DNA from 3 places in the Demequina lutea genome. Region 1 is predicted to be linked to each of the others. Evidence: predicted binding sites of a transcription regulator. Region 1 holds the regulator's gene; each other region holds the start of a gene.
The links. The regulator LexA, encoded in region 1, represses DNA repair genes until DNA is damaged. The targets are predictions, from matches to a motif close to TCGAACANNTGTTCGA.

Region 1 (3,275 bases):
CGACAGGGCAGCTCGCGCTCTCGACGGCGCGTTGGGGGAGGAACGCATCGGGCTGCTGCGCGGTGGACCGTCGCCCGCGCTCGCCGAGGCCATCGAGCTGGTGCGTGCGGGGGCGCGCGAGGCCCTCAGCGCCGTCACCAAGCTGTCCAAGGAAGCAGGGGGAGCCAAGGACGCTGGGGCTGGTGTCAAGATGGCGAGCGCCGCGCTGACCGACATCGTCGACGTGTGCGGGGAGCTCCAGGCTGATGCCGGCCACTTCGTCGTGTGGCTGGCCTCGGCGGACGGCGACTACGACGCCGTCACTCCCGAGCGAGTACTCACGGCGCCCCTGAACGTGTCGGGGGTGATCTCGGACAAGCTACTTACCGACAAGCCCGCGGTGTTCACTTCGGCGACCCTCGCTTTGGGTGGCGGTTTTGATGCGGTGGCGAGGCACCTCGGCGTGGTGGATCCGGAGACCCTCGACGCGGGCAGCCCGTTCGACTACGCCAAGCAGGGAATTCTCTACGTCGCGGCTCACCTGCCGCGCCCAGGAATGGGAGGCATCTCCGATGAGGCGCTCGATGAGCTGGCCGCGCTGATCGAGGCGGCCGGGGGGCGAACTCTCGGCCTGTTCTCGTCCCACAAGGCGGCCCTGATGGCTACCGAGGCGATGCGCGAGCGGCTTGACGTGCCCGTGATGTACCAAAAGGACGACCAGGTCCCCACCTTGGTGCGCCAGTTTACCGAGGACCCACGCGCCTGCCTGTTTGGTTCTACGACCCTGTGGCAGGGTGTCGACGTCCCAGGCGCGACCGCGAGCCTCGTTGTCATTGATCGGATTCCCTTTCCGCGCCCCGACGAACCCATCTCGCAGGCCAGGACTGAGGCGGTAGGGCGCTCAGGCGGCAATGGATTCCTCGCGGTGAGCGCGACCCATGCCGCGCTCCTGCTTGCTCAGGGTGCGGGCAGACTCATTCGATCGGTCGACGACAGGGGAGTGGTCGCAGTGCTCGACCCCCGGCTCGCTACTGCGGGCTATCGGGGCTTCCTGACCAAGTCCCTCCCGCCGATGTGGGTGACCACCGACCGCGATGCCGTATTGGGTGCGCTGCGACGCCTCGACGAGGTCGCATCGGCCGACGCCTCGCGTGTGGTCGCGCCGAACTAGTGCCGGTTCTCGTACCCTGACCGTGGAGGTAATTTACCGATGACAGAAGACGTGCCGTCCGCCGATTTTGAGCGGGGCCAGCGTGCCGAAAGGGAGCGCTTCGCGGAGTACCTTGCGCACTTTGAACGGTCGAGCCGCGCCCTCGCTGATCAAGCGGTTACCGATGAGTCGCGGGTGTACCAAGTCACGATCGCCAACGCCATGAGGGCCATGAGCCAAGCGATCATGGGCGGCTTCCACTGGCAAGAATCGTGGCGCAAAGAGTAGGACGTCTCCGGCTCCTGTGCGTCAGCGGCGTGCGTGCAACGCCTGCCGCGCACGGCCGACGACCTACAGGCGCCTCATGACCGAGACAACCTTGCCCATGATTTGCGCGTGCGTGCCATCGATGGGCGTGTAGGCCGGGTTATGCGGCATGAGCCACACCTGGCCGTCTCGGCGCCGTAGCGTCTTGACCGTGGCCTCGTCGTCGAGCAGGGCCGCGACGATGTCGCCGTTCTCGGAATCGTTCTGACGTCTGACGACCACCCAGTCGCCGTCGCAAATGGCCGCGTCGATCATCGAATCGCCCGACACCTTGAGCATGAACAGTTCGCCGTCTCCCGTGAGTTGACGGGGGAGAGCGAAGATATCCTCCACCTGTTGGTCGGCGAGGATCGGTCCGCCGGCTGCGATGCGGCCGACGAGGGGGACCTGCACCACACGGTCGTCATCAACCATCGTCGAGTGTGAAGCGGAGGCGAGGGACACGACATCGGTGTCGTCTTCCGGCATGACGACCTCGAGAGCGCGCGGCCTGTTCGGGTCCTGACGCAAGAACCCTTTCGCCTGCAGCGCGGTGAGCTGATGCTTCACCGAGGAACTCGACGTGAGACCGACAACCTCCCCGATTTCGCGCATCGACGGTGGGTAGCCGCGTGTGGTCACCGAGTCGCGGATCGCCTCAAGAATGCGGCGCTGCCTGTCGGTGATGTCGCCGTGCGGCGAGGGGAACTCGTGGATAGTCGCGTCTTGGCCTTCCGCTGACATGCCGCTCCTCCTTTGTGGCCGACTCCGGACGTGGCCGGTGTCAGACCCTTGTGGTCCTCTAGTTGTCGACGGTAGGGCAATATGCCCCCGAAATCAAACAGGTGTTCGAGAAATACTTGTGCGTGTCGGCCAGGGGTGCTAGAAATAGAACAAGTGTTCGACGAACATGTGTTCGAGTGGAGAGGAGTGATCATGAGTATTCGTGTCGTGAAGACCGCAAAGATGAGGGCACGTCGGTGGGCGGCGGTGCTCGTTTTGGCCGTCGTTGCACTTGTGGTCGCCCCGCAAGCATTCGCGCAAGGCGGGTCGGCGTCCTCCGGCTCGAACACCTACGTCGTCGCCGAGGGCGAAACGCTGTGGTCCATCGCACAGTCGATCACTCCCGCGTCTCGCGATGTGCGCGACACAGTTGAGACGGTCAAGTCGATGAACCTGCTCGACTCGGCGAACATTCGGCCAGGCGATCAGCTGCTCGTGCCGATTTACGGCTGAGGTCCCGTTCCGGGTGGGCCACGGGCGCAGTCCGTGGGACACTCAGGGAATGCACTGCCCCTTTTGCCGACACGCAGATTCTCGCGTCATCGATTCGAGGACGGCCGACGACGGCTCGCTCATTCGCAGGCGCCGGCAGTGTCCCAACTGCGGCAAGAGATTTTCCACGGTCGAGGCGTTCTCGCTCTCCGTCGTGAAACGCTCTGGCGTGGTCGAGCCCTTCTCCAGAGACAAGATCATTTCCGGGGTTCGCAAGGCCTGCCAAGGCAGGCCCGTCTCAGACGATGACCTCGCGCTGCTCGCGCAGAAGGTCGAAGAGGCTATTCGCGACTCCGGACAGGCCGAGATCGACGCGCTCGATATTGGCCTGGCAATTCTCACTCCGCTGAGAGATCTCGACGAGATCGCCTACCTCAGGTTCGCGAGCGTATACCAGGCCTTTGATTCCCTCGAAGACTTTGACCGAGCGATCGCCGACCTCAGGCACGAGGACGCGGGCAAGGAACCTGCCGCGTCGGGCTCGACCGACTAGTCCTTCTTCTTGGGCCGGGCCTTGCCTCTCCGGCTTCCGGGCGGCTGGCGTCCCGTCGACTTGTTCTTGCTC
Region 2 (3,275 bases), 120 kb from region 1:
GAATGCCACGTCCGTCGGGTCGCCATTGATCTCCCCTCCGTCTGGGTTGGCGACCGCATCGTTTGCCACGCAACTCGACCTGATGAGAGCGGTGAGTTCCGGGCTGGCGCCGGGGTGGGAGGCGGCTGCGTCGGCGATGTCCATGAGGCCGTGAGCGGTAGCCACCGTCATCAGGGTCATGCGATTGAGCGTCAGCGTGCCCGTCTTGTCGGTGCAGATGACCGAGGCCGACCCGAGAGTCTCGACCGACGACAGGTCCTTCACGATCGCGTGGTGATCCGCCATGCGCCTCACACCAAGCGACAGGACGACGGACAGGATGGCGGGCAGGCCCTCTGGCACGGCGGCGACCGCGAGCGCCACGCCGAGCAGCAGGATGCTCACGACTTGTGAAAGCGTGGTCACGTCAGACGTGAGCCATACGGTGCCGATCACCACCACCGCGATGACGACTACCGCGATCCCAAGCGTGCGGCTCAGGTGTGCGATTTCGCGCTGCAGGGGGGTGGGGTCCGGCTCGGTCTCGCCCAGCATGCGCGCGATGCGCCCCGTCTCGGTGTCCATGCCGATGCCCGTCACGATGGCGCGACCCGTGCCCCGGCTGACGGCCGTGCCCGCGAAGACCATGCATGTGCGGTCGGCGACCTCCGCGTGTGCCTCGAGCGGTTCCGTTCGCTTTTGGGCAGGCGCGCTCTCGCCCGTCAGTACGGCCTCGGCCACGCGCAGCTCGGAGGTCACCAGGCGCGCATCGGCGGCTACCGCGTCGCCCTCGGCGAGCAGGAGCAGATCGCCCCTGACGACGCCTGCCGCCGGGATGCGCTGGGCGTTGCCGTTGCGCATGACGAGGGCGCTCGCGGCGCTCATGTGCTGAAGGGCGGCAACCGCAGACTCGGAGCGGCGCTCCTGAACCAGCCCCAGGATCGCATTCGCGATCACCACGATGGCGATGACGATCGAGTCGTAGGGGACGCCTTCGCGGCCGTCGACGAGCCATACCGTGATCGTGACCGCGAAGGCCGCCAGCAGCAGGTAGACGAGCGGGTCGGCAAATTGGAGGAGCAGACGCCGTTGCCACGACACACGCTTTCGCTCGGTGAGCGAGTTCGGGCCGTCGGCGGCTAGTCGGATTGCGGCCTCTTCGCTGGAAAGCCCGAAAGTCGTATCCGCGCCTGCCAGGCGAACGACCTCGTCGGCGGTGAGGAGGGACACATCGGCTGCCAAGCCTAATTCCATCATCCTCAATCGTATGTCTAGGACGCGTCGCATTGCAGGGGACGTCGGGCTACGCCGCGTTAGCGCGAGGAGAGCCCGCCCCGCGCGTGCGTTGCCTGAACGAGTGAGGGGCCGCGCTTCACCCACGCCGAGCTTCGCCACTTCGTCATTCGGCACCCAGCGCGAGCCGTCCTTGACCTCGGATCGAACACGTGTTCGAATGGTGGCATGCGATGGGAAGGTCAGGCACTCGAGGCGACGGAGCCGGACACCCTGCCGGGCCTCGCCAAGATCAGCAACCTGATCCGCTCGGTGCAGACCCCGGAGTTCGCCGGGGTCACATTTCATGAGGTCGCCGCCAAGTCGGCCCTCAACAAGGTGCCGGCTGGCGGGCCCGTGCCGTTCGGGTGGACCATCAACCCCTATCGGGGCTGTTCGCATGCGTGTGTGTATTGCTTCGCCAGGCCCAGCCACCGATACCTCGAGCTCGATGCGGGCACGGACTTCGACACCCAGGTGATCGTGAAGGTCAACGTGGCCGAGGTGCTCAGGCGCGATCTTGCCAGGCCCTCCTGGGCGGGGGAGCACGTGGCGCTAGGTACCAACACGGATCCGTATCAGCGAGCGGAGGGGCGTTATCGGCTGATGCCGGGGATCATCTCTGCGCTCGCCGAGGCACGAACGCCGTTCTCGATCCTCACCAAGGGCACCTTGTTGCGCAGGGACCTGCCGCTCCTTGTGGACGCGGCGCGGTCGGTCGACATCCAGTTGGCCATGTCGATAGCGATATTCGATGACGATCTGCAGTCAACGATGGAACCGGGAACCCCCACGACCGCCGCGCGGCTGTCCACGGTTGCCGCCGCCGCTGACGCCGGTTTCCGGGTGTCCGTGTTCATGATGCCGATCCTGCCGTTCCTCACCGACGGCGAGGCGCACCTCGACGCCGCCCTGGCTCGGATCAAGGCCGCGGGTGCCACGCAAGTCACCTACTCGAGCCTGCATCTGCGGCCCGGCGTGAAGGAGTGGTTCGCACGGTGGCTCAACACTTACCGTCCCGACCTCACGCCGCGATACCGTCGGCTCTACGGCGACGGCGCCTACGCCCCCAAGGATTACCGCCGTCACCTCGCCTCGGTCATCAGGCCGCTCATTGCAGCACACGGCCTCGCTCAGGCAGAGGCGGACGCGGTGCCCGGCAGCGGAACCGCAAGGGCCGAGGCTCGAGACGGGAACGGCGAGTGGCGGAGGGCGCGCGTGGCGTCGCAGGCGCAGGCGGCAATGCAAGTGCAGGCGGCTGCTGCGTCGGAGTCGGCGCTCTTCTGACGGCGCTCCGCACTCGGGCGACTGCGAGGCTTCGTGCCGCCGCGTGGGTGCGTCGGTCGTATGGGATAACCGGTATCGGCCTCAACGGTCGGCGGCCCCCGGTCGCTCCGATTCCTAAAAGATGGGTGCAACTCCTAGGGGTGCGGTGACTCCTACAAGAGGGAGGTGCGCGGGCCGGACACCGCGTTGCGCCCAGCGGACTTGGCCAGATACAGCGCCTCGTCAGAGCGGGCGAGAATGTCCTCGGCCTCGTCATCCGCGCCTTTCCAGCACGCGATCCCGATGCTGACCGTGACGGGAAAAGCGGTGGCCCAAGAGGCGTTGTAGATCGCGCGCCGCATCCTCTCGGCGATGACCTGTGCGCCGCGTGCATTCGTGCCAGGCAGGATTGCCACGAACTCGTCGCCGCCGAGCCTTCCCACAAAGTCGTTGGGCCTCAGACACGTTCGCACGAGCGTGCACGCTGCGGCTAACACGGCGTCGCCTTGGCTGTGCCCGTGCAGGTCGTTGACGTCCTTGAAGTTGTCGATGTCAATCATCAGCAGCGCGTACGGGGCCCCATAGCGAACGGTGCGTTGGTGTTCTTCCACGAGGCGAAGCTCGCACGCGCGCCTGTTCGGACCGTTCGTGACGGGGTCGATTAGAGATTCTTCCCTATACCTTGTCGTGGCTTCCTCGAGTGCTAGACGGTGTTGCTCGAGTGCGTCAACATGGGCGGCCTTCTCGAGCATGAGGCG
Region 3 (3,275 bases), 270 kb from region 1:
AGCCGTGTACAGGATCGTGTTGACCAGGGTCGACTTGCCCGAACCAGACACCCCCGTCACTGCGGTGAACACGCCCAGCGGGAAGGTCACGTCGATGTCCCTGAGGTTGTGCTCGCGCGCACCGACAACCGTGATTTGCCTGGAAGCGTCGATCGCTCGCCGAGTCGCGGGTACCGGGATCCGCTTGCGTCCGGAAACGTACGCCCCGGTCAGGGAGCGCTCGTTGAGGAGCAGATCGGCATACGTACCCGAGTGGACCACCTCTCCCCCGTGCTCGCCTGCGCCTGGCCCGATGTCAACGACCCAGTCTGCCGTGCGAATCGTGTCCTCGTCGTGCTCGACGACGATCAGCGTATTTCCCAAGTCGCGCAGTCGCGTCAGGGTTTCGATCAGGCGCCTGTTGTCTCGCTGATGGAGCCCGATGCTCGGCTCATCAAGCACATACAGGACGCCGACGAGGCCCGAACCAATCTGTGTGGCGAGTCGAATGCGCTGCGCTTCGCCACCCGAGAGGGTTCCGGCTGCCCGGGACAAGCTGAGATAGTCGAGGCCAACGTCCAGAAGGAACCCGAGGCGCGCGTCGATCTCCTTGAGGACCTGCACAGAGATGTGGCGGGAGCGCTCGTCCCACTCGACGCCTCCCAGGAACGAGCGTGCCTCGCGGATGGACATCTCGCAGAGCTCGGCGATCGATGAACCGCCCACGGTGACGGCAAGAACCTCGGGCTTGAGGCGCGCGCCCTTGCACACCGGGCACGGGATCTCGCGCATGTACTGCTCGTACTTGTCTCGCGAGTAGTCCGATTCGGTCTGGCTGTGAAGCCTCTCCAGCCAGGTGATGGCGCCTTCGAAGCCGGTCGTGTATTGCCTTTCGCGGCCATACCGGTTCTTGAACCGGACATGAACCTCGTAGTCCTTGCCCGTCAGCAGCGAGTCCTTGACCTCTTGACTCAAGTCCTTGAAAGGCGTCGTCATCGAGAAACCCATGTCTTCGGCGAGCGCCTTCACCATGCGGCCGAAATAGTCGGACGCCATCGCCTCCCACGGCGCGATCGCACCCTCAGCAAGCGAACGAGCCGGATCCGGCACCACAAGCTCGGGATCCACCTCGAGCTGCATGCCGATGCCTGTGCACTCGGCACACGCGCCATACGGGGCGTTGAACGAGAACGTCCTTGGTTCCATCTCTTCGAGGCTGAGGACGTGGTCGTTCGGGCACGCCCTCTTCTCGGAGTATCGCCGCGAAGGGATCTCGCCTTCCACGGGATCGATGATCACGAGCCCCTCCGCGAGACGCAAAGCAGTCTCTACCGAATCCGCAAGGCGTTGACGAATGCCGTCTCTCGCTACCAACCTGTCGACCACCACCTCCACGTCGTGCTTGAGCTTCTTCTCCAGCAGCGGTGGCTCGGCCAGCTGAATCGTCTCGCCGTCCACACGGGCGCGGGCAAAGCCCTGTTGCTGCAGATCGGCAAAGAGATCGGCGTATTCGCCCTTTCTTCCCCTCACCATGGGCGCCAGCACCTGGTAGCGCGTGCCCTCTGGCAATTCCAGCACGGAGTCAACAATCTGCTGCGCGGTCTGGGATGTGATGATCTCGCCACATACGGGGCAATGCTGCACACCCACACGCGCGTACAAGAGGCGGAGGTAGTCGTATACCTCGGTGATGGTCCCCACCGTCGACCGCGGGTTGCGGTTGGTCGACTTCTGATCGATCGACACGGCGGGAGAAAGGCCCTCAATGAAGTCGACGTCTGGCTTGTCCATCTGTCCAAGAAATTGGCGCGCATAGGCGCTCAGCGACTCGACATACCGCCGTTGACCCTCCGCGAAGATCGTGTCGAATGCAAGCGAAGACTTGCCGGAGCCTGACAGACCGGAAAACACGATGAGCGCGTCACGAGGGAGCTCGAGATCAATGCCCTTGAGGTTATGCTCGCGCGCACCCCTCACCACCAACTTGTCGTTCACACAACCACCCTACGTGATGCAAGTCGAACGTGTGTTCGAATCACCATGTCTTTACAATACGGGACAACAGTCACGAGCCCAAGGCTGTTCCTACCGCGCAGAATGGTCTCATGTCTCTATGGATTATCGAGTACACGTATGACAAGCGGGAGGCACTGCGCGCCTCGCTGCTCGACGACCACTCTTGGTATCTGGCTGGACTCGCCGATGCGGGGGCGATGATCGCCTTCGGTCCTTGCGAGGACGGCAACGGCGAACTACTGATCGCATCGGGTTCAAGCAGAGCACACGTCGAGGATTTGGTCTCCGGCGACCCGTATGTCTGCGTCGGAGCGGTCAAGGAAATGCGTATTCGACGCTGGGAGGGCCGCCTCTTCCCCTCGTGGCAGGCGAGCAGGATCCTCTCCGAGGAGCCTCAAGACGGGCCGTCCTAGTCACATTCTTCCGCGGCCGGCATGGCGGCCTCCGATCCTCGGGTAGCAATGACACTCGCCGCTCCGGCACCACCGATGGCGAACACAATGACCACCAAGGAAAGCCAGGTGGGGATCTCGGGGGCCCACTCCACGCCTTGTCCTCCATTGATGAATGGCAACGAGTTCGCGTGGAGTGCCTCGAAAATGAGTTTCACGGCGATGAACGCGAGAACGATCGAAAGCCCATACGACAGGTACCTGAGGCGCCTGAGCAACCCCTCGACCACAAAGAAGAGTTGGCGCAGACCCATGAGCGCGAAGGCATTCGTCGCGAAGACAAGGTAGGGGTCTTTGGTGAGGCCGAAGATCGCGGGGATCGAATCGAGCGCGAACAGCACGTCTGTGGAACCGATGGCGATCATGACGAGCAGCATCGGCGTGACCAACCGACGGCCACCCTCTCGCACGGTCACGGCCCCATCCCGATAGTTCTCCGTCGCGGGAACAAGTCGCTTCACGACTCTCATGAGCCGGTTCTCTCGATACTCCACATCTCCCTCCTCAGCCCCTCCTTCGCGAGCCACGGAGAACGCGGTCCACAGCAAGAAAGCGCCAAAGAGGTAGAACACCGCGGAGAATGCGGAGAGCGCCACCGCACCCACGGCGATGAATATTCCCCTCAATACCAAGGCAAGGACGACCCCGACGAGCAGGACGCGCTGCCGATACACAGCCGGGACCGCGAAGCGGCCAAGGATGACCAGAAAGACGAAGAGGTTGTCGACGGAGAGAGACCACTCGGTGAGGTAACCGGCGAAGAAGGCATCGGGCCCATCGAGGTTGGGCGACCGCCACCAGAGCATCGAGATGCCAAAGAGGCAAGCG

Region 2: the regulator LexA is predicted to act here: its motif matches at 1,417-1,432, upstream of BKA03_RS08835 (Rv2578c family radical SAM protein).
Region 3: the regulator LexA is predicted to act here: its motif matches at 1,998-2,013, upstream of uvrA (excinuclease ABC subunit UvrA).

Annotation. Positions count from the first base shown of each region.
Region 1 covers NZ_JACBZO010000001.1:1,945,298-1,948,572, reverse strand. Annotated here, with positions in the region: gene BKA03_RS09450 (ATP-dependent DNA helicase) at 1-1,150, shown strand, start outside; gene BKA03_RS09445 (hypothetical protein) at 1,190-1,417, shown strand; gene lexA (transcriptional repressor LexA) at 1,481-2,179, opposite strand; gene BKA03_RS09435 (LysM peptidoglycan-binding domain-containing protein) at 2,372-2,671, shown strand; gene nrdR (transcriptional regulator NrdR) at 2,721-3,203, shown strand; gene BKA03_RS09425 (DEAD/DEAH box helicase) at 3,200-3,275, opposite strand, start outside.
Region 2 covers NZ_JACBZO010000001.1:1,820,374-1,823,648, reverse strand. Annotated here, with positions in the region: gene BKA03_RS08840 (cation-translocating P-type ATPase) at 1-1,221, opposite strand, end outside; gene BKA03_RS08835 (Rv2578c family radical SAM protein) at 1,441-2,538, shown strand; gene BKA03_RS08830 (sensor domain-containing diguanylate cyclase) at 2,691-3,275, opposite strand, start outside.
Region 3 covers NZ_JACBZO010000001.1:1,675,602-1,678,876, forward strand. Annotated here, with positions in the region: gene uvrA (excinuclease ABC subunit UvrA) at 1-1,974, opposite strand, end outside; gene BKA03_RS08180 (YciI family protein) at 2,085-2,408, shown strand; gene BKA03_RS08185 (TerC/Alx family metal homeostasis membrane protein) at 2,405-3,275, opposite strand, start outside.